DNA from 3 places in the Bacillus sp. L381 genome. Region 3 is predicted to be linked to each of the others. Evidence: predicted binding sites of a transcription regulator. Region 3 holds the regulator's gene; each other region holds the start of a gene.

Region 1 (7,145 bases), 490 kb from region 3:
GCCGCCTCCATTTGGGAGAGCGTCAACCGTCCGAATCTGTATGAAAATATTCTGCCGACAAAATTCAGATCAGATTTGATTTTGAGAAAAGGTGACGGCCATAAAGTTGAAGAGGTGCTGGTAAGGCGGGTGTGACACAAATCCGCGGCCGCCCCTTATTTGCGGTTTTTTTCTTCGCGCAGCGCATCGAGTTTCTTTTCGATCCTGTCCAATTGCAGTCGGCGCTGCTTCATGCTTCTGAATACGTATATCACGGCAAACAGGAAAATCGCGGCTGCAATAAATGAAACCAATTGAAAAATGACATCACCGATGTTCATCTTTTGACCTCCGTGTGCGGCGGGCTTCTTCAGCCCGCCTTTTTTCATTTTAACCGATGTGAAGGCATGAGAGGTGAATCGTTTCTCTCTAGCCTTGTTTTTTTCTGAGAATGAACAGTTTCTGCATATGGCTTATGATCACCTTTGCAACCGCATATCCGGGAATGGCCAGCAGCATCCCTGCAATGCCCGAGAATTTACCGGCGGCAAGCAGAAGAAAAATGATGGTCAGCGGGTGAATGTCAAGCTTCCGGCCCATAATTTGCGGGGAAATCAGCTGGCTTTCAAGCTGCTGGACAATGACGACGACTATAACCACCAGCACCGCCCGCGTCGGTGAATCGAACAATCCGACAATGACTCCCGGAAATGTGCCGATCCAAGGCCCGATAAACGGAATCAGGTTTGTCACCATGGCGAACGCGCCCAGAACAATCGGATAATCGAGCCCGATTATGAAATAGCCGGTCGTAACGAGAACACCGACACAAAAACTGACGAGCAGCTGTCCTTGTATGTATGAACTGAGAGCCTCATCCATGTCCTGAAGGATTTGTTTTCCTTCTTTCTGATGTTTTTCCGGAAGAAGCCGCAGCAGCCGCCGGGGCGCTTTATTTCCTTCCTTTAACATGTAATACAGCGCAAACGGAATAATGGCGGCGGTGATGGCGGCATTGGCAGCCGCACCGGCCAGGCTGCTGAGAGAATCAGCGATTGAACCTGAATAATTTGCGGCTTTGTCCGCTGCTTTTTTAAAGGAATCCTCATGCTGAATCCGGGAAAACCATTTGCTGTCCTGAAGGTGTCTGATCCAATTTTCAGCTTTTGCGGAAAGCTCCGGGATATGATCTGTGAAGGCTGTAAACTGTTTTTGAACGGCAGGGCCCGCCGTATAAAGGAAGAGGACAAAAAGGCCGGCTGTTCCCGCATAAATCGCTAAAATCGCGATGCCTTCGGGCAGCTTTACTTTCTCATGCAGCACTCTGACGATCGGGCGGCACAAATAGTAAAGGACGCCCGATAATACAATGGGCGGAAACAAGGTTTTAATCGTAATCACAACAGGCTGGAACAAAAAGTCTATTAATGTTCCGAGATAAATAATGAGAAATAACAAAAGAACGGCATATCCGATCTTGAAATAAGGCCCGACTGGCATCTCCTGCACCACGCAATCTTTAAGGGTTTACTCTCGACCGTTTCCCTTATCGCCCGGTGCATAAACGTCAGTGTCAGGAGAACTGGCCCTGGTTGGTGACGTAATCGTAGATAATATCTTCTACATGGGCATGGAGATCCTCATCGGGTTCTTCGTTCCTTCTTTCTTCTAAAGCTTTTTTTAAACGCTGTTTTTCATAGGGGCTCAGCGGATCTGTCGACACATTCCGTCCATACTGGCGGAGGGCTTGTCCCAGCATTTTTTCTATAAATTGATCCATCATATATTCTCCTATTCTTATCATTCATCTTTATTCTACTAAATATCATATGATCCTCCCACTCTTCTATCATATTTTCTGTCAGGACGGGATGGGCTTTTTATTCCAATTCAGCTGAGAGAATAAGATGAAACGGCAGCGTTAATGCATCTTCATCGTTTATGATTTTTAAACGCTTTTCGTCGTGCATCACTTGTTTTATCCATCCCCAAAACCGGCGGGGGCCGTGTGCTGAAGCGTAGGTGACCGAAATGGCCCTGTCTTCTTCAATCGACGCCGCAATGGTGCGGTTCATGTCGTTCATTTGCTCTTCGCTCAGTTCCGGAGGCCGGAATTCCCGTTCTTTTCGTTTTTTTGCAAGCAGCTGCTCCCGATGTTCGGGCAGCATCATCCGGCTTGACTCCCACATGACATTATACCCGGGTGTTAATTTGTTCGGATTCATGTATATCACCTCAATTATTTGTAGTGCCCGCCGATTTTTTCGGCCCGGTGAAAGGCTTGGCCGGCCTCTGTCAGCGAAGCGGCATGGAGCAGCGACGCGGGGCCGTACCGCTCATGAATATCATCCAATACTTTGCCGAGGCTGATCTTTTTTTCCAGGGAATCGAACAGGCTCAGCTGAACATAATCACAGGGCTCCAGCTGGGAAAGGGCGACGCCGGCGCTGCGGACGGGCTCACCGTTCCAATGCTCTTTGAAGAGCTTGACCGCCGCTTTAAAAATATCCATTCCGAAATTGGTCGGAGAGACGAGCTTTCTCTGTCTGTGAAAACCTGAAGGGCAATCAAAATCAGCGCCTCTGATGCTGACCGAAACCGTATGGCCGATGTACTGTTTGAAACGGGCGCGGCGGGCCACTTCTTCGCTTAACTCCAGCAAAACGACTTTGATATCCTCAAAGCGGCAGTAGTCCCTCGGGAGCGTCATGTTATGGCCGATCGCTTTTTGCCGGCTGTGCGTGTTTACGGTGACCGGAGAGGGATCGATGCCGCGGGCCGTCCGCTGAAGCAATTCGCCGTTAATGCCCCAGCGTTTTTTCAGCAGTTCGGCAGGATGCCCGGCAAGCCCGCCGATTGTGCTGATGCCCATCCGTCTTAAATGATGCTCCATCCGTTTTCCGATGCCGAATAGTTTTCCGACCGGCAGAGGCCACAGATCCTGCCTGATATTTGACATATCCAGCCTGTGGATGCCGGATGCGTTTTTTTTGGCAAAATGGTCGCAAGCCATTTTCGCGAGCGCTTTATTCGGCCCGATGCCGACACGGGCATAAATACCGAATTCACGCATAATCGCTTGTTGAATGCTTTCGGCGATTGTAAAAGGATCACCGAACAGCCGCCTGCTTCCGGTCACGTCGAGAAACTGCTCATCGATGGAGTAGGGTTCTACAAGATCGGTATACCGCTCAAACAGCTCGGTAATCATGACGGATACATCAATATACCGCTGCATCCGCGGACGGACGATAACGGCGTCGGGGCATTTGGCCTGCGCTTCCCACAGCCGTTCGGCGTTTTTTACGCCGTATCGTTTGGCGAGCGGACAAGCCGCAAGCACGACCCCGCTGCGTCTTTCGGGATCTCCCGAGACGATGACGGGCCGGTTTTTAAGATGAGGCGCTTCCGCTTTTTCTACAGACGCATAAAACGATTGCATATCAACAAGAAGAATATCAGCCATAAAAAAACCTCCGGGAACGTTTGTTCTGTTTTTCATTGTACCCGAACAATGACCGCGTTTATACTGGTAAATCATTCCCCGGCTGGAAGAAGGCTGATTCGTTCGCTTGAAAAGAAATCATTTACAATTGCAAATAACCCACATATAATTTTTTATATTCCAATGAGAAGAGCTGACATTCATTTTGCCGGACGAAAAGGAGAGTCAATCGAAAAATGGATATTCGAACAATCGCCTCTGAAGACTATGAAATGGTTACGTCTGTTTTGAATGAATGGTGGGGCGGCAGGCAAATGAAAGAAAAACTGCCGCGCTTGTTTTTTGAACATTTTCAGGACACGAGTTTTATTACGTACGGGCCGGAGGGAATGACCGGTTTTTTAATCGGGTTTCAGTCACAGTCAGACCCTGAGACGGCCTACATTCATTTTTCCGGTGTGCATCCGGATTTCAGAAAAATGCAAATTGGAAAACAGCTCTACGACCGATTTATGGAGACGGTGAAAAAAAGGGGCTGCACAAAAGTCAATTGCGTGACGGCGCCCGTCAATAAAGTGTCAATTGCTTATCATACAAAGTTAGGCTTTGAACCTGAAAAAGGAACCAAAACCGTAAACGGAATCCCTGTTTTTGCGAATTATGACGGCCCGGGCCAAGACCGGATTCTGTTTGTGAAATACATATAGAGGAGGCCGAATATGGGTTTTTTAGCTGACACGCCCAAACCGCCTTATTATGCGGTCATTTTTTCATCAATAAAGGGAGAATCTGAGCATACTGACAGCGGGGCTTTTAGGTTAAGAAAGCGTTCATGGATGCGATGAAACGGCGGAAAGACCATACCGGCCACAAGGCGGCAAAACAAAAAGGAAAAAGTGCGTACGCGATCCGCATAACGAAAACGGAGTCATAGCGGATGTTTGCATCGAAAGGAGCGGAAGGTTGATTACATTTTTACAGCATACACAAGAACAGACGGCGCGGGAAATTGCGGCGGTTCAGCGCTGCTCTTATCAAAAAGAAGCCGAGCTGATCGGCTTTTTCGGCATTCCCGCTCTGCATGAGACACCGCGTGACATACAGCGGTCACGGGAGACGTTTGCCGGTTTCAAGGCAAAAGATCAGCTCATAGGCGTCATTTCGTATGAAAAAAAGGGATATGAACTTGTCATATGCCGGCTGACGGTGCACCCGTCCGGCTTTCGGAAAGGAATCGGACGGGCGCTTCTTCAATTTGTGATAAACGAGAACCGGGACGCTCAAAAAATAGAGGTGGCTACCGCCAAACAAAACGTTCCGGCAGTCTCTCTCTATTTAAAAACCGGGTTCACGGAAGCCGGACAGATTGAGACGCCGGAAGGGCTGACCCTCTCGTTTTTTCATCTTTATCCGAAGAGAAAAGCGGAAGTCATTCCGTACAAGCCGGAATGGAAAGAGATGTTTGAGAGAGAGAAGGCGAATTTGATCCGAATCTTCGGTCCCGCACTCCGTTCTGTCAGCCACATCGGAAGCACCTCCATCCCGGGGATGGCCGCAAAACCCGTCATTGATATACTGGCGGAGGTCAAAGATATTTTGGATGCTGACCGATACCTTCCGCAGCTGGAAGCACTCGGCTATGAGGCAAAAGGGGAGAACGGGATAAAGGGAAGGCGTTTTTTTCAAAAAGGCGGCAACAAGCGCACACACCACGTCCACATATACGAAACAGGACATCCGGACGTAAAGCGTCATCTGCTGTTCCGGGATTACCTCACCGCAAGGCCTGAAAAAGCGGCTCAATACATGGAGCTGAAACAGCAGCTCGCTGAGACATACCCGTACGATATGGGAAAGTATATTGAAGGGAAAAATGACTGGATCAAGGCGGCTGAACAAGAGGCGAAGGACTGGGAGAGCGGTCTGCTGTAAAAAAGCAGAAACAATGCATACAGCGGCGCGGTATGCTACAATTGGCGAAAATGAAAAACGGAGGATCATCTATGCAAATACATGTGACGGATGCGGCGAAACATACATTCCAGCAGGCGATGGACGCCAACCCGCAGAAAAAAGCGCAGCTCCGCTATGACGCAGAAGGCTGCGGATGCGCGGTCAGCGGCGTGCCGACCATCTGGCTGACGGACGAATTAACGGGGCAATGCGAACGCATTGAAACCAACGGACTTCCGCTTTACATCCAGACCTCTCAAAAAGTGTTTTTTGACGAGGAAATGACAATCGATTACAATGAAAAGGCGAAAACGCTCGTCTTAAAAAGCCCGGCAGAGATGCTGAGCCCGAGAATGAGCATATTAGTAAAGCAGGGAGAAACTGAAAGTGAATCAAAAGCTGAAAGCCATTAAACAGACGGCACAGCATAAAACGTGGGTGTCCTTCCTGAACAACAACCACCCGTACAGTCTGCTGCACTGGTCCATCGGAGGCGCTGAATCCGTTCAGAAGGATGTCTGGCTGCTTCAGGATGAGATGACCTTCAAAGCGCAGGAATTTACGACAATCGACCTCGCCATTGACTGGATCGGAGAAAATATGGACGGGATTACCGACGTTTTATGACGGGAAAGCGAAAGAACCAGCATACGTTCTTTCGCTTTTTTACGTTTGCGTCATGGTATCTAAAAAGGTTTGAACGGCTTTACGGTAGCTTTCCGGATTTTTGGTGTACGACATGGCATGCCCGCCCGATTCGGCAAGATACAGCATCTTCGGGCCGCGTTTTCTGCGGTGCAGCAATTCGGAAGAAGAAGGAGGTATATAATCATCCTCCTTACTGTGAATAAACAGCACGGGCTGCCGGATGCGGCTGATAACCGACAAAGGCGATACATCACGGATACGGTATCCCTCTCTCATCCGTAAAAAGAAATCAGCCAAAGGCAGAATCGGCCACGGAGGCAGCCGGAATTCCCGCTTCAGTCTGTAGGCGAGCTGATCGTGAAAGCTTGCGAAAGGGCAGTCCGCAATATAAAAATCAGCGCCGTCGCCGTTCTGATGCCCGCCCGCATATAATAAGGCCGTCACCGCTCCCATCGATTCGCCGTGGATGCCGATTTGACCGCCGTCTCCGGTTTTGTTTCTCACCCAATTCACGGCTTCTTCCAAATCATCTTTTTCAAAATAGCCGTAGCTCGTCGTTCTGCCGCCGCTTTTACCGTGCCGTCGGTGGTCATACATAAGCACATTCCAGCCTAAATCTAAAAACAAATCCATGTATTTCAATGAGTTGAACGAATTCACGGTAACGCCGTGACAAACAATCATGGTGTTTGCCGTATCATACGGGGCGATGTAAAAGCCTTTGATCTCATACCCGTGGCGTGACAAGATGACGGCCTCTTCTTTTTCCATGCTCTGAAAGGAATCAAATACATCATGTCCGTCCGCCGTTTCTCTTTTCATGATATCTTCATCCGTCTTTTTCTTAATAAACATAATCAGATTCGTAAGAGCAAATCCGGCAGCCAAAAAGACTGCGCAAGCCGAACCGAACACCGCCAGCCATTTTTTCACGCAGGCCCCCTCCTTTAAATGACAGAAATATAGAAAATCCTTTCCCGGGTTTTCAGGCCGCTGAACGAAAGAAGGACAGTTGCCGGCCTCCGGCGCTCCGTGGTACACTTGCTTCAGCATATTCAGATACGGGGGCGTAATGATGAAAAAGCAGCTGCCTAAAGAAAAACACAGCTTAAAAGACGAT
Region 2 (7,145 bases), 740 kb from region 3:
TTTTCTCATCATCATTTCTCCTCCTATCATCATAGTCTGATAGCGCTATCAATTCATATTATAAAAGGTTTTGGAATAAATTCCATAAAAGTAATGCGGCAGGGTGTAAATTAAAACTTTTTTCCTATTTATCTTGAAAATGGAGATTATTTAAACTATGATATGTTCAGCAATACCGCATGACTCAGGAGAGGGGATACATCGAGAATGAAAAAGACGGCAGCTGTGGTTTTGTCTTTCGGTCTGGTGTTCGGATGTTCATACGGAGCTGGGCAGACGGCAGAAGCGAAAACAAAGGTGAAAACGTATCAAAACTGCAATGCGCTGAATAAGGTGTATAAGGGCGGCGTAGCCCGGTCTTCGAAAGTGAAAAACAAGGGCGGCAGAACGAAGTACAAGCCGTATGTATCAAAAGCGCTTTATAATGCAAATAAAAGACTCGACCGTGATAAAGACTATATCGCCTGTGAGAAATAAAAAAACAAGCCGCTTAAAAGGGCTTGTTTTTTTAAATTGATTCGGCGGTGACGGCGGTTCCGTATCCGATTAATTCGGATGTGTTCTGTCCGGCGGTCAGTTCGAACCGCAGGCCGACGATGGCGTTGGCTCCGAGCTGTTCCGCTTCTCTGATCAGCCGCTCTTTTACCGCTTTTTTGGAGTCTTCCAGCATCTCGGTATAGCTTTTCAATTCGCCGCCGACGACAGATTTTAAGCCTGCGAGCAAGTCTTTTCCGATGTGACGGGATTGGACGATGCTGCTTGTCACTAAGCCTTTTACCTCAGTAATCTGTTTTCCGGCGACGGTTTCAGTCGTTGTCATAATCATACGGCTTTCCCCTTTCATGTGTCTTACCGCTATCTTACCATTTAAGCCGCTTTTTCGGCTGCACTGATTTGTTTTTTTCTGACTGCTGCGCTGACTGCAAACATGACGGCAGTGTTTAAAACCAGCGCGATGATGCCTGTATTCATATCTTTAACAGTCTGCGGAAGAAACGGAAAGAGGGTTCCGATGGTTGATTCAGTCAGCGTGATGAAGGCAACCGTCCCGACTCCGGCCGTTATGCCGGCAAAAGCGCCGTGGCTTGTGATAAACCGCCGCTTCGGCAGGCTGAATAAAAGCGCGGGGAAAAGCTGGGTGACAAGGCTGTAGCCCATTAAAAGCAAGGTGACGATGGTATTTCCGCCTTTCAGCGTAAAATATACGGAAATCAGAGCGATGACGGGTACAGCGTATTTTGCGAGCCGCGAGACTTTTTCGTCAGGCGTGCCGGGCAGAATGGCTTTGTACACATTTTTGGCGAACAGCGTGCTTGAGGCCATTAATATCATTGAGCCGGGTACGAGCGCCGTCAGAATGCCCGCCGATCCGATCAGTCCGACAAACCAAGGATCAAAGGTTTTCACAGACAGCTTTAATAGGGCGAGATCCGTGTCGGCCCCTTTTAAACCGGGCACCTGCAGAATCGCCGCAAATCCGGTAAAGATGACAAACAGCAGGACGAGCTGATAAAGAGGCATGATGATCGCGTTTTTCCGAAACACCCGCGGATGCTCCGCCGAATAGGACGCGGCAAAGGTGTGGGGCCACATATAAAAGCCGAGGGCAGTCAGCAGGACGGTTGAGCTGAACCACGAAACGCTCTGCCCGGTATCAGAAAGCGTGAGGAATCCGGGTTTTGCGGCGTCGATTTGTTTGAACATCTCCGTAAACCCGCCGTAGTAATGAATGGGCAAATAAATGCCTAAATACAGGACGATGCCTAAAATCATAATATCTTTGACGACTGATATCCACGCTGAACCGTGAATGCCTGAAATCATTACATAAATCGTGATGGAGACAGCGCCGATCCAGACTGCGGCTGCTGGCGGAATCTGTCCGTATGACGTTGCTGAAACAATTAAACCGAGCCCTTTCAGCTGAAGGACGAGATAGGGGATGAGAGACGCGATGCCGACGAGCGATACGAGAATGCCGAGGAGCGGGCTGTTGTATTTTGAAATGAAAAAATCTGACTGCGACATCAGTTTGTGTTTTTTTGCGTATGTCCATACGGCAGGCAGAAGCCAATATGACAAAATGTAGGCAAGGCAGCCGTAAGCGACAATGTAAAAGGCGGGACCTCCTTTTCCGTAAGCCCATCCGCTTCCGCCGAGGAATGTGAAGGTCGTGTATATTTCTCCCGCCATTAATAAAAAGACAAACATCGTGCCGAAGCCTCGTCCGCCCACCGTCCATTGTTCAAGGTCCATCTTTTTTCCTTTTCGGGCGCGGATTCCGAGATATACACAAAACAGGAGCACGGCGGCCATTACGGGAAATGCTGCGTTCATTCCGCCTCACCCGCCTTGTTTTCTCTATCCAATTTGTAAACAGCAGCCATCAGAACCGATGTCAGCACCGCCCAGATGACGACGTATGCAAGAATGAAAGGCATTCCGAAAACATAAGGCGTCACCCGGTTGGCAAATGGAATTCCGGCGAGAATTCCGAAAAAGGGCAGGGCAGCGAGAACATGAATCAGTTTCATAACATTCCTCCTTTTCATTGAAAACAGCGTGTCCCGATTATAAAGAAAATAATGTTGAATGTATAGTGTGAATAGTCTGAATTTTACTGATTGAAAAGGAAAAGCAGTCCCGGCTGCTTTTTAAATGGTCGCGGCAGACAGGTAATATTCCAATAAGGCGGTTACCTGTTCCCGTATTCTCGGGTTGAAATAACGGTGTTTTTCTTCATAGCCGTTAATGGTGCATATATAAAGTGTAAATGCTTCATCTCTTTCCGCTTCGTATATTTTGATTTTACGCTTTCTTAACTCTTTTCGAACATCACTCAAATCCTTTTGTGCTAATTTTAAAGAGCAGCTGATAAGCTGTTTATAGGGTTGTTTTAATTTGAACGGGCACGAATCAAGCGCTTCGAGGTCCCGGTTCAGGATGGCAGCCGTCATGGGCAGAAACAGACCTTTTTCAATGAGATCGCGGGTGCCGTTCCGGATATCAGGCATAAATACTCCTTCTTTCTAAATTACGAACGTTTGTTCTTATTTTATACTCGCTTACACGATATTTCAAGCCGGAAAATCTCGTAAACATTTTCGTTTTTTGGAGATAATGTGTAGAATAAGGATAGACAAACTCGTTAAGGAGTATAAACGTTGGAGCAATTTATATCATATTTGACTGAGGAGCAGCTGACGGAGTGGTTCCAAAGCTATAGAGCTTTCGGCCCTGCGGCTGCGGTTTTACTGCCTTTTATTGAAGCGTTTCTTCCGTTTTTGCCGCTTGTTGTATTTGTGGTGGCGAATACGAATGCATTTGGGCTGTGGGAAGGCTTTTTCCTGTCGTGGCTCGGATCTGCGGCGGGATCAATGCTGATGTTTTACGCCGTCCGCCATTTCGGACAGAAAAGAGCTTTCGGTTTCATCCGCAGGCATCAAACCATAAGGCGGTTGATGCTCTGGGTTGAGCGGCACGGTTTCGGTCCGCTGTTTATTTTACTTTGCTTCCCCTTTACGCCGTCCGCTGCGGTTCATGTCGTTGCCGGCCTGTCACGGGTGGGGGCGCTGCAGTTTATATCAGCAGCCGCTATGGGGAAAATGGTCATGATCTTTATGATCAGCTTTATCGGGTATGATCTTCACGCACTCATTACACAGCCTTTCCGGATGGCGGGCGCCTTAACAGTGATCGCGGTGCTGTGGTATGCCGGAAAGCATATCGAACGGCGTTTACAGACGAGAATCAGTCAGCATGAGAAAGACGGAGGGAGACAGGAATCTTGAAAAAACGATTTTGGTTTATAGCCGGCGTGCTTATCGTTGTTTTGGCCATACAATTAAAAAATGCCATTTTTATTGATTATAAAGTCGAAGGAATCAGCATGAATCCGACCTTTAAACAAGGAAATGAGCTGATGGTCAACAAGTTTTCCCATCGTTACAAAACGATCCGCCGTTTCGATATTGTCCTGTTTAAAGGCCCGCACCACAAAGTGCTGATCAAACGTGTCATCGGACTCCCGGGCGAGTCCATCACTTACAGGGAGGACCAGCTGTTTGTGAATGGAAAACGGGTGGCGGAACCGTTTTTAAAACCGTTAAAGTCATCATTGTCCGCCGGAAGCCATGTGACCGGTGATTATACGTTGAAGGAAACGACCGGCCGCAAGAGGATACCGAAGGGACAATATTTCGTGATTGGCGACAACCGCATATACAGCCTCGACAGCCGTCATTTCGGACCGATTAAGGATAAAGACATTGTCGGAGTTATCAGTGAATCAGACGCCAAGTGAACGGCGTCTTTTTTTAGAAATGATTGTCAAAAAGCAAAGGAAAGATTATAATAGAATTGTTACGCGCGAAACAAAAATCATGCGTTTTATTTTTAGTCATTTTGTTACGTGTGTAACAAAAATGCGAGAGAGGGCTGATAAGATGGAAACACAGGCTGCCATTATCGGGGGAGGTCCTGTCGGGCTCATGCTTGCCTCAGAGCTTGCGCTTGCCGGAGTGAAAACGACTGTCATTGAACGATTGAAGAAGACGGTGCCATATTCTAAAGCGCTTATTGTGCATCCGCGCACACTTGAACTTTTTGCAATGAGAGGCATCTTGGAACGCTTTTTGGATAAAGGAACGAAGGTGTCTTCCGGCCATTTTTCGATGCTGGATACACGGCTGGATTTTTCTCGGCTGGATTCTAAGCAGAATTATTCGTTAATGCTGCCTCAGGCAGAAACGGAGCGGCTTTTGGAGGAGTATGCATCAAGTTTAGGCGCGGATATCATCCGCGGGGCAGAAGCGGTGGCTCTTACCCAGTCGGATGACGGGGTGGAGACGGTGTTCCGGGACGAAAGCGGTATCCGCACCCTGCGCAGCTTATATGCCGCGGGTACAGACGGAGCGGGGAGCATTGTCCGGAAACAGGCGGGCATCGCTTTTTTGGGGACTGATGCCGACTTAATAGGAACCCTTTGTGATGCCGTTTTGAAAAATCCGCCTGAATCCGCCTTTTTTTCAGTTTGCCGTCTGCAGGGATCGGTTGTCATTGTCCCTCTTTCGAACAAACTTTTCCGCGTCCTTATCGTTTCTCCGCACGCTCCGCAAAAGCGGAAAGAAGAGCCGGTTACAGAAAATGAGCTGAAAGAAGACCTGCGGGAAATATGCGGCACTGATTTCGGATTGAGTGATCCGGTGTGGATGTCACGGTTCGGCAATGCCGAGCGTCAGGCTGAACAGTACCGCTCCGGCCGGGTTTTTGTGGCCGGGGATGCGGCGCACATTCATTTTCCCGCCGGCGGCCAAGGGCTGAACACGGGGCTTCAGGATGCTGTCAATCTCGGGTGGAAGCTGGCGGCGCAAATTAAGGGAAAAGCGGCGCCTCATCTTCTGGACAGCTACCATCAGGAAAGGCACAGCACGGGAAAAGAAGTGTTGCACAATATAAAAACCCAGATAAAGCTCATGGATTTTACCGAGTCAGGGATGGCATTAAGAGATACGATGACCGCTTTGCTGGATTTTCAGGAGTCGAACCGTTTATTGGCGGGAAAAGTATCCGCGCTTGATTTGCATTATGAACCCGATCCGGAGCTGCCCCCTCATATGCTGAACGGAAAACGGCTGCCCGATATAGAGCTGACTCTTCATGACGGCCGGCCCGCCCGGCTGTATGATTTTCTGCACAAAGGAGCCTTTGTGCTGCTGTCATTAAGAGGAAGCATTCCCGCCGGCATTGACACGGACAGCGTGGAGTTTGTCAGGGCGGAGCTTTCTGAAACACGTGCCGATTGGGATGACGTTCACTCCGTTTTGATTCGGCCGGACGGCCATGCGGCATGGGCAGCCGGCGGCTCAGGACGTGAAGCGGAAGAGACCGTTCTGGCCGGTATGGAGAGATGGGGATTCATCTGATACCCTTTTTTCGCTTGTGTGATTGTTTCTTGCGTAACAAAACGTTATAGTAAAAGAAACAATCAATACGGAAGGGTGACCCGCAGTTGGACAGAAGACAGCCAGACCATGCAAAACACATGATTCTTGAAGGACTGACAGACATTTTCCACGAGCAGGAGAGGTGTCAGGAGGACATCAGGGCATCGTTAGCAGGACGGATGGACGAACTCCGTGAAGAAAACGGGAAAAAACTTCAGCTGACCTTGACGGAAATTCACATTTTATCTTGTATCGGAGATCATGAACCGATCAATGTCACATCAATAGCGGAAAAAATGAAGACGACAAAACCGACCGTATCGAGAAGCTGCGCGAAGTTTTTGGAAGCCGGTTTCCTGCGCAGAACCCGGCTGAGCGACAATAAAAAAGAAGTCTACTTCCGGCTCACTCCTGCCGGGAAAGAGCTGCATTCCCTTCATCACAAATATCATGAGATGATAAAAAAGCGGCTCTTGGCGTTTTTGGATCGCTATACAGATGAAGAACTATTATTTGCTGAACGGCTGTTCCGTGATCTTTCAGCAAACTGGCGGTCTGTAAATGGCGGCGGAGAGCAGCTGTTAAAATAAAAAACACGCATATGGATGCGTGTTTTTTTATTCAGCTCAGGTTCCTCTTTCTGCCCGGGCTCTCTCGCCGTGTGTCCGTTTCAGCTGAGAAAGGTGATGCAGCAGGCGATAGAAAGGCGGGAGCATGGCGATCACGAGAACGATCCGGATGACCTGAACCGCAACGACAAAAGTCGAGTCCTCATGCAGAGTGATCGAAGTTGCCGCCATTTCGGCGATCCCTCCGGGAGAGAAGGCGAGAACCGATGTAATCATTGAGATGCCCGTTAATTTAGAAACGGCAACCGCGCTCAGGATCATTGCGGCGATTAACCCGACCGAAGAAATAAATCCGACGGTCAGCACTCTTGTCACACCGCTGAACATGCTTTTGTACATTTTTGAACCGATTGTGGCGCCGAGAAAAATTTGTGACAGCTGGTTCGCTTCCGGCGGCCACCAAGCCAGCATGTCTTTTCCCGCCAAGGCGGACACGCCGATTTCCGCACAAGCAACGCCGATCATGCTGCCGAGCAGCCAAGGAGCGGGAAATTTCAGCCGTTTTGCGGCTTTACTTGCAAGCCAGGCAGCCAAAATAAATCCGGCCGTTAACAAGACGGGAATAAGGCCC
Region 3 (7,145 bases):
TCCGGAACATAAAAATCTTCTTCAAATGTCCAAGCGTACGCTTCTTTCGTCAGCTTGCTCTCTTCTTGTCCTAATGGAGCGCCGTGAACGCCAGATGTACCCGCGCGGTTTGGAGAACCGAAACCGATTGTGGTCTTCACTTCAATTAAAGTCGGTTTTTTATCATTCTGGCGCGCTTTTTCAATTGCAGCCGTCAATTCAGCGATGTTGTTTCCGTCCTCAACATAAAGGACTTCCCAGTTCATTGCTTCAAAACGCTGTTTTACATTTTCAGAGAAAGAACGGTCTAAATCACCGTCTAAGGAAATATCATTAGAATCGTATAATACGATCAGGCGGCCTAATTCCAGATGGCCTGCTAGAGAAGCTGCTTCAGAAGAAATGCCTTCCATCAAATCGCCGTCTCCGCAAATACTGTATGTATAATGATCAACTACGTTGAATGAATCACGGTTATATGTTTCAGCCAGATGGCGTTCTGCGATTGCCATTCCCACTGCCATCGCGATACCCTGTCCGAGAGGCCCGGTTGTTGCGTCTACTCCTGCTGTATGCCCGAACTCCGGATGCCCCGGTGTTTTGCTGCCCCATTGACGGAACTGTTTCAGATCATCAATGCTGAGTTCATATCCGCTTAAATGCAGCATGCTGTATAAAAGCATTGAACCGTGTCCTGCTGATAAAACAAAACGGTCGCGGTTAAACCAGCCTGGATTCTGCGGATTCACATTCATAAATTTCGTCCACAGCGTGTAAGCCATCGGAGCGGCTCCCATCGGCATGCCCGGGTGTCCGGAATTAGCTTTTTCAATTGCGTCTATAGACAGTGTACGTATGGTGGCAACTGATTTCTTTTCAATTGTATCCATTATAATCCCCTTCCTTATTGTTGTACCTTTTCATCATAAAGCGATGATGACTTTTTCTCAACTCTTTCAGCTTAAATTTGAGATAAACTTGTTGAAAATTGTCGTAAAGCACAGTCTGATATTAGTATATACGAAAAAAGAATACGTATTGCCGTATTCTTTCTGTTTAATGAAGATTATTTTTCTGTTGTTCCCTTTTTAATTTTTCAGGAGTGACATCATTACCTTCCGGATCAATAACTTTTACGCTCTTAAGCGTATTTTTCATTGAAGAACGGAATCCTTTCAAATACTCTTGGCGAAGCTTTTGCTGTTCGGCTTTTTCCTCATCCGTTATCGTGTTTGATTTAGCTTTTTGAGCCAATTCGTTTATTCTCGCGATTTTTTCTTTAGAAATCATAATAAGCTCCTTTGGTGCGTGTTGATTATATACTACTAAAACGTAATCGTTTTTACAACTGATGCACGTCAGCTGCCTTCGCTGTCTGCGGTATATTCCTGAAAACGCCGGTGAACCGTGGCTTTGGACACATCATAGCCAAATCCTCTTAAGGTGGCTGCGATTTCTGCAAAGGTGAGCTTGTTGGCTCTCAGCCTGACAATTTCCGAAACCGGAACCTCTTTTTTTTCTTTGCCGCTGTTTTCATGCCTGTTTTTCAGATTCCGTTCAGGTTTATAACCGTTTTTTACGGCTCTTTTCATTCCCCGCCGTATCTTCATATTGTGAATTTTTCTTTGATATTCCTCTACAATACTGACGATTTCGAGTACCATCGTATCAGCTTCGGAAAGCTCCAGCTCGCCCTTATGAGCCATCGTATATATTTTTACGTTTTCCCTGTAAATACAATGCAAAAGCGCGATCTTGGCGTTTCCTCTTCCCAGCCTTGTTTCGTCCTGCACCAATATCGCGTCAATATGTGATTTTTTAATATCATCAAGCATTTCAAATACTCCGTCGCGGTCCATTTCGTAACCGCTGGCTTTCTCAGAAATGACTTTTACGACTTCCATGCCGTTTGCCGCAGCGATCTCACTAAGCTCCTCTTCCTGTCTTTTTAAAGACGTTTGCTGCTGTTCTTTGTTTGTGCTAACCCTGGCATAAATGAGCGCCTTCATTTCTCTCTTTCCTCTCTAATTGACAATGGCCAGCTGATATACGGCCGGATGCTTCTTCTTAACCGGAAGAATAAGTTCGTCTCCGGGCTTTATATCAGCAGTTTGGAGATGATTATTCTCCGTCACCCACTCAATGAACTCTTCCTTATTAATATTTTTCTTTTCTGCTACATGATCCGCAAGTGACCAGAGAGTATCGCCGTCCTGAACCTTTATTTTAACATATTGGCTGAGCGTCTGATCATTCCCCGCACATGAAACAAGTAAAATAGCGGCACTTAAAATCGCAGTAAACAGTCCGACAAATATGATAGATTCCTTCGCCATTTATACAACCTCCGATAAGAATGTTTGTTCGCTTTTTATATCTTTCAGTATATACGAACAAACGTTTCTGTCAATCGTTTTTTCGAACCTATGTTTGTACTGTCAGGAAAATCATGCTATAATCTACTTAAAATCGACGTTTTGAGGTGCGAAATATGACGAAGCTATCAAAAAGGCAGCTTGATATCCTGCGTTTTATTAAAGAAGAGGTAAAAACGAAAGGATATCCGCCTTCTGTAAGAGAGATAGGAGAAGCAGTAGGACTGGCTTCCAGTTCAACCGTGCACGGACATTTGGCACGGCTGGAGACAAAAGGCCTGATCAGACGGGACCCTACTAAACCGAGGGCCATTGAGGTATTGGATGAAGAAGAAGTTCAAATTCCGAAAAGCCAGGTCGTAAATGTTCCGGTAATCGGGAAAGTGACGGCGGGTATTCCGATTACGGCTGTTGAAAATATCGATGAGTATTTTCCGCTTCCTGACCGGATGGTTCCTCCGGGCGAACATGTATTTATGTTAGAAATCATGGGAGAAAGTATGATTGACGCCGGCATTTTTGACAAAGATTATGTCATTGTCAAACAGCAGAACACGGCTAATAACGGGGAAATCGTGGTGGCTATGACCGAAGATGATGAAGCGACGGTCAAGCGCTTCTATAAAGAGGACAATTATGTGCGGCTGCAGCCGGAAAATCCGACGATGGAACCGATTATCCTGCAAAACGTAAGCATTTTAGGGAAAGTCATCGGCGTATTCAGAGCCGTCCATTAATTCTATTAAACTTTATTTATCGTAAAACCCCTCACATAGGGGTTTTTCTTTTGCATAAAAAAGAGCAGGTTCGCCCTGGCTTGGAAACGAACCCGCTAAGGAGGAAAAACTTACATCATGCTTACATTCTTATTATCCGACATCTGACTTTTGAAGTCAACAAATAATGTTTCCCTAAAGAAACTTTTTATATAATTTTCGGGCTGAATTTGTTTATGTCATCTTTATTTTGGGCGGGCGGATCAAATCTATATATGAATATTTAGTACATAGTACAATGTGTATCGAATATGCGTAAAAAATCCCGCTTCTTTTTAGCGGGTATCTATTTTTAATCAAAATGATAATATTCGACGCCGTATAACCCTTTAATATAGACAGGTTCACAGATGTTTGAAGAGCTTTCAATCAGAATCCTGTATTTGTGATACGGGTCAATTGATTTTTTATCCTGTGCACTGAGGTTTAACCAGCTGCCGCTGTAGCTTTTAGAACTTAATGTATAAAAATTTCCGTTCAGCGCCATCCGCTGGAGTTTCATGTTTAAACCGCATGAAGAGTTGTTCATTATGGTGAACTTGTATCCTAAAAAGTAATCGTCAGCTGATACAGTCCCCGGATTTTCAATATAAAACTCTTTTGCATTTCCCTCTAATGTGAAGCTCGTTTTTGATCCGAATTCAGTGGTAGCCGCTTTGGCTGAGTGTATTCCGCAAAAACATAATAAAAAAACAGCAATACATATCCAGCACCTTTTCAATTTGCATCCCCCTTTTTACATATTTTAACTTGTGAATACAATGACGTCTATCCATATTTTATTAAATCGCATACTTTATAACCACAATATACCAGTTTAAAAATTTTTGGATTGCCTACAATGAAGACTAAACGAAATAACGAAGGTGGTTCAAATGAAACACGTAATTGCTTTCGCTTCTAAAACAGCGCTCACACTTGCTTTGCTGTACATTGTTCTGGATCTTATGTACCAAGTAACTTTTTTAAACGTTCTGTTTATTACATTGATCTTGAGTTTGATCACTTATTTTGCGGGCGATTACATGATTCTGCCGAGAACAAGCAATTTCACAGCTGCTGCAGCTGATTTCGGAATTTCATTCATTATATTATGGATATTCCTTATGAACATTGGCGGTTTTAATGTTTCTCCTGCCGCGGCATCGGTTATTTCTGCACTTTGCCTTACTGTTTTTGAGGCATTTTTTCACCGGTATTTGCAGCAATATGTGCTTCCTGAAGATTATCCGGCCACAACAGAGACAGACAGCACGCTATTGAGCTATCAAACCGAGGCGTCTGAAGAGTTAATGCCGGAAAAGGATCCTCAGGAAAAAACATAAAAAGGAGGCATTCGCCTCCTTTTCTTTTTATTTTTGCTTCTGATCGTCCAGCGGCAGCTGCAGCAGTGAGTCTGTGCCTGTCGCTTTCGGCGTTTTTCCGTCCCATTTTTCAATCCATTTATATTTGATCATTTCATCAGACATTGATTTTTTTATAATTTCGTTATAATCAGCGATCCCTTCCGCTTCAATTTTTTTCTTTTTCGCTTCGGCTTCGGCTATTTTAATTTCAGTTTGTGTCCGTTCAAGCTCCTGTGAAGACTTCACCCTTGCATCAATGGCTTCCTGTGTGGCTTTATCCGGCTTCGGTACGCCAAGCGTCAGATCATCAATTAAAAATCCGAGATTCTTCATATCATCAGCAAATCTTTTTTGAACATCTGCAGCGGCTTCCGCAGATTTTTGCCCGTATGTGTCAATAACCGAGTATTTGCTGATTGATTTTCGCGCCGCGTCCCACAGCCTTGTTTTTAAATATGTATTTTCAATCGTTTCAACGTCTACCGCCCCGAATTTGTTAAACAGATCCACTACTTTGTCAGGCTGAACGACATAGTTATAAGCAATATCCATTTCAATATTTTTACCGTCTGAAGTTGCCACTTTTATATTTTCATTATTCACTGTCTGCATACGCACCGGATATTCCGTTACTTTATTAAATAGACCGACTAAGTGCCAGCCTTGGTCCAATGTTTCGGATTTTACCCCGCCGTTCGGTGAATATACAACCCCGACATAACCATTCGGTATTTTTTCAATGAAAAGTGACGCTGTAACGCCCGCAATCAAAAGGGCTGCGCCTATTATCACACCGCCGAGTATTTTTTTTGTGTTTCTCCGCTTATTTTCGCTCATGCTGGTCTTCTTCCTCCCATGACTTTTTAAATTTTTTGGCTTTGCTTCCCACTTGTTTAAAGATAGGACTCAGCATCAGCCATAAACCGAACCCGATAATGACAAGAAGAATGATAGACCCGATCATCACTTTCATTTGCCCACCTCTTTTCTTTCACCCTGTCAGTTATGTATACGATCTTAAGAACTTAAAGTTTCATAAATTTCAAAAGAAAAAGCTCCGCCACCCAAATGCGGCGTGCTTATTTATAATTGTCACTGATAAAATCAGAAATCGTTTTTGTGAATTGGTAAAAGGTATTGTTCTGTGTGGACGCTCTGCTTTTCAGCGTAAAGGTATCAAATAGTGATTTTCTGAAGCCGGTGCTCATTTCGATTTGAATACTCAACCCGGATGAAGAATGATTGGCAAGGTTGTTCGGACTGACGCCTGCATACTTATCATTTGTGTCGAGAAAAACGGCTGGATACCCATGCCCTTTCAGCACATCTGTCAAAAGTTCGGCCCGTGCTCTGTCTGTACCGCCGATTTTTATCTTTTTATCGACGCTGCCGTAGCCGTGCAAAGAAATGACATTTGAGTGCTCTTTCACCATTTGAACAGCCCTAGGTTCGTCAAAATGCGAACTGGTCAAATGCAAATCAGCATTACCGGCTGATTTTAATCCTTCAAATAAATACAGGCTCCGGTTTTCGGCAATTTCTCTGGCTAACTCACTGGTCCCCGGCTCTATGCCTCCGCCGTGTATGGCTAATATGAGAACAGAAGGGTCATGCTCTTTCGTTGAAATGGAATAAACAGAGGGGTTCTCATGCAGCTTTAATTCCTCGAAACTGCCGTAAGTATCTGAAGCGGCATCAGCCCGTAAAAACGGCAGAAGCAAAAACGATAAAATTAAAACTAAAATTCCTTTTTTGGTTATTGATGGCAATTGTATGTTTATGTTACAATACAAATGCTTCAGCCTTTGAAGCGAACGGCAGAACAGGGTGACTTTGGACGGTTTCTTCTGCTCTGCCTCTTTGCCAGCAGCTCGGTTTTCTCTTCTAACCCTTTTTTTCATAACATCATCCTTTCTTTTATTTACACTTTTGTCACAATATTATATACCTTGGACAAGACCTCCGTTCATCTTAAAGAATAAAAACATCAGAGCAACCTCCATCCTTTACGTAAAAAAGTCTTTCCGTTCAGAAAGACGGAATGCTTACATGATAAACATGAAACCTTCTCCCTTTGTTCCGTATAAAAATAAGAGTGCGGCTGGTTCAAATATTTGCTCCCAGCATGACGGATATGGGGCAGCGGCTTATTTCGAAATTATATTTGAACGTGCCATATGACTTTTTATTTCCATAGAAAAAAGACTGCCGTTGAGCAGTCTTTTTTCATTTATTTTGTGCCTGTTGATCCCAGTCCGCCGCGGTCCTTGTTCCCGAGCTTATCTACTTCGATCAGCTCCACTTGAGGCATTTTCTTCATGATTCTGAATTGGCAGATCCGCTCTCCTTTGGCTATGACGGTATCCCGAAGTGCGTATGCAGGAAAAAACCAGAAATCATTGTCGCCTTTATAGGATTCATCAATGACACCCATTGAATTTGTCTGAATAATACCGAAATGCTTATAGGTACTTGAACGCGGAACGACATGGGCCTCGTATCCTTCCGGCAGCTCCATCGCAACTCCCAGCGGAATAAGTTTGAATTCATCTTTTTTGATTGTTATATCCTCTGCTGCCCGGAGATCAATCCAATCGCCCTGTTCAATTTTACTGATTCTCGTTTGTGTATCATCTGAATATTTAATTTTGATTTGTAAAGTCATGTTC

The links. Region 3 encodes LexA, which represses DNA repair genes until DNA is damaged. Its sites were predicted from a motif close to CGAACATATGTTCG; they were not measured.
Region 1: the regulator LexA is predicted to act here: its motif matches at 3,459-3,472, upstream of QRX25_RS11450 (DNA polymerase IV).
Region 2: the regulator LexA is predicted to act here: its motif matches at 3,038-3,051, upstream of QRX25_RS05170 (YhjD family protein).

The regions. Positions count from the first base shown of each region.
Region 1 covers NZ_CP127224.1:2,265,548-2,272,692, reverse strand. The annotation lists gene coaA (type I pantothenate kinase) at 1-135, shown strand, start outside; gene QRX25_RS11470 (DUF4083 family protein) at 156-320, opposite strand; gene QRX25_RS11465 (AI-2E family transporter) at 409-1,479, opposite strand; gene QRX25_RS11460 (YqzH family protein) at 1,553-1,759, opposite strand; gene QRX25_RS11455 (YolD-like family protein) at 1,860-2,204, opposite strand; gene QRX25_RS11450 (DNA polymerase IV) at 2,219-3,445, opposite strand; gene QRX25_RS11445 (GNAT family N-acetyltransferase) at 3,661-4,131, shown strand; partial or broken gene QRX25_RS11440 (hypothetical protein) at 4,144-4,358, shown strand; gene QRX25_RS11435 (GNAT family N-acetyltransferase) at 4,388-5,356, shown strand; gene QRX25_RS11430 (iron-sulfur cluster biosynthesis family protein) at 5,428-5,790, shown strand; gene QRX25_RS11425 (DUF2552 family protein) at 5,765-6,004, shown strand; gene QRX25_RS11420 (alpha/beta hydrolase) at 6,044-6,958, opposite strand; gene QRX25_RS11415 (YqkE family protein) at 7,101-7,145, shown strand, end outside.
Region 2 covers NZ_CP127224.1:1,034,896-1,042,040, forward strand. The annotation lists gene QRX25_RS05145 (YrpD family protein) at 1-12, opposite strand, end outside; gene QRX25_RS05150 (excalibur calcium-binding domain-containing protein) at 208-477, shown strand; gene QRX25_RS05155 (YbjQ family protein) at 509-826, opposite strand; gene QRX25_RS05160 (sodium:solute symporter family protein) at 868-2,337, opposite strand; gene QRX25_RS05165 (DUF3311 domain-containing protein) at 2,334-2,534, opposite strand; gene QRX25_RS05170 (YhjD family protein) at 2,655-3,014, opposite strand; gene QRX25_RS05175 (TVP38/TMEM64 family protein) at 3,165-3,791, shown strand; gene lepB (signal peptidase I) at 3,788-4,303, shown strand; gene QRX25_RS05185 (monooxygenase) at 4,446-5,924, shown strand; gene QRX25_RS05190 (MarR family transcriptional regulator) at 6,011-6,535, shown strand; gene QRX25_RS05195 (AbrB family transcriptional regulator) at 6,572-7,145, opposite strand, start outside.
Region 3 covers NZ_CP127224.1:1,774,344-1,781,488, reverse strand. The annotation lists gene tkt (transketolase) at 1-869, opposite strand, end outside; gene QRX25_RS08775 (DUF896 domain-containing protein) at 1,036-1,269, opposite strand; gene QRX25_RS08770 (YneB family resolvase-like protein) at 1,338-1,988, opposite strand; gene yneA (cell division suppressor protein YneA) at 2,004-2,315, opposite strand; gene lexA (transcriptional repressor LexA) at 2,471-3,091, shown strand; gene QRX25_RS08755 (hypothetical protein) at 3,423-3,851, opposite strand; gene QRX25_RS08750 (YndM family protein) at 4,006-4,455, shown strand; gene QRX25_RS08745 (prohibitin family protein) at 4,483-5,313, opposite strand; gene QRX25_RS08740 (DUF8570 family protein) at 5,300-5,449, opposite strand; gene QRX25_RS08735 (poly-gamma-glutamate hydrolase family protein) at 5,556-6,377, opposite strand; partial or broken gene QRX25_RS19835 (DUF4177 domain-containing protein) at 6,575-6,657, shown strand; gene QRX25_RS08730 (dUTP diphosphatase) at 6,707-7,141, opposite strand.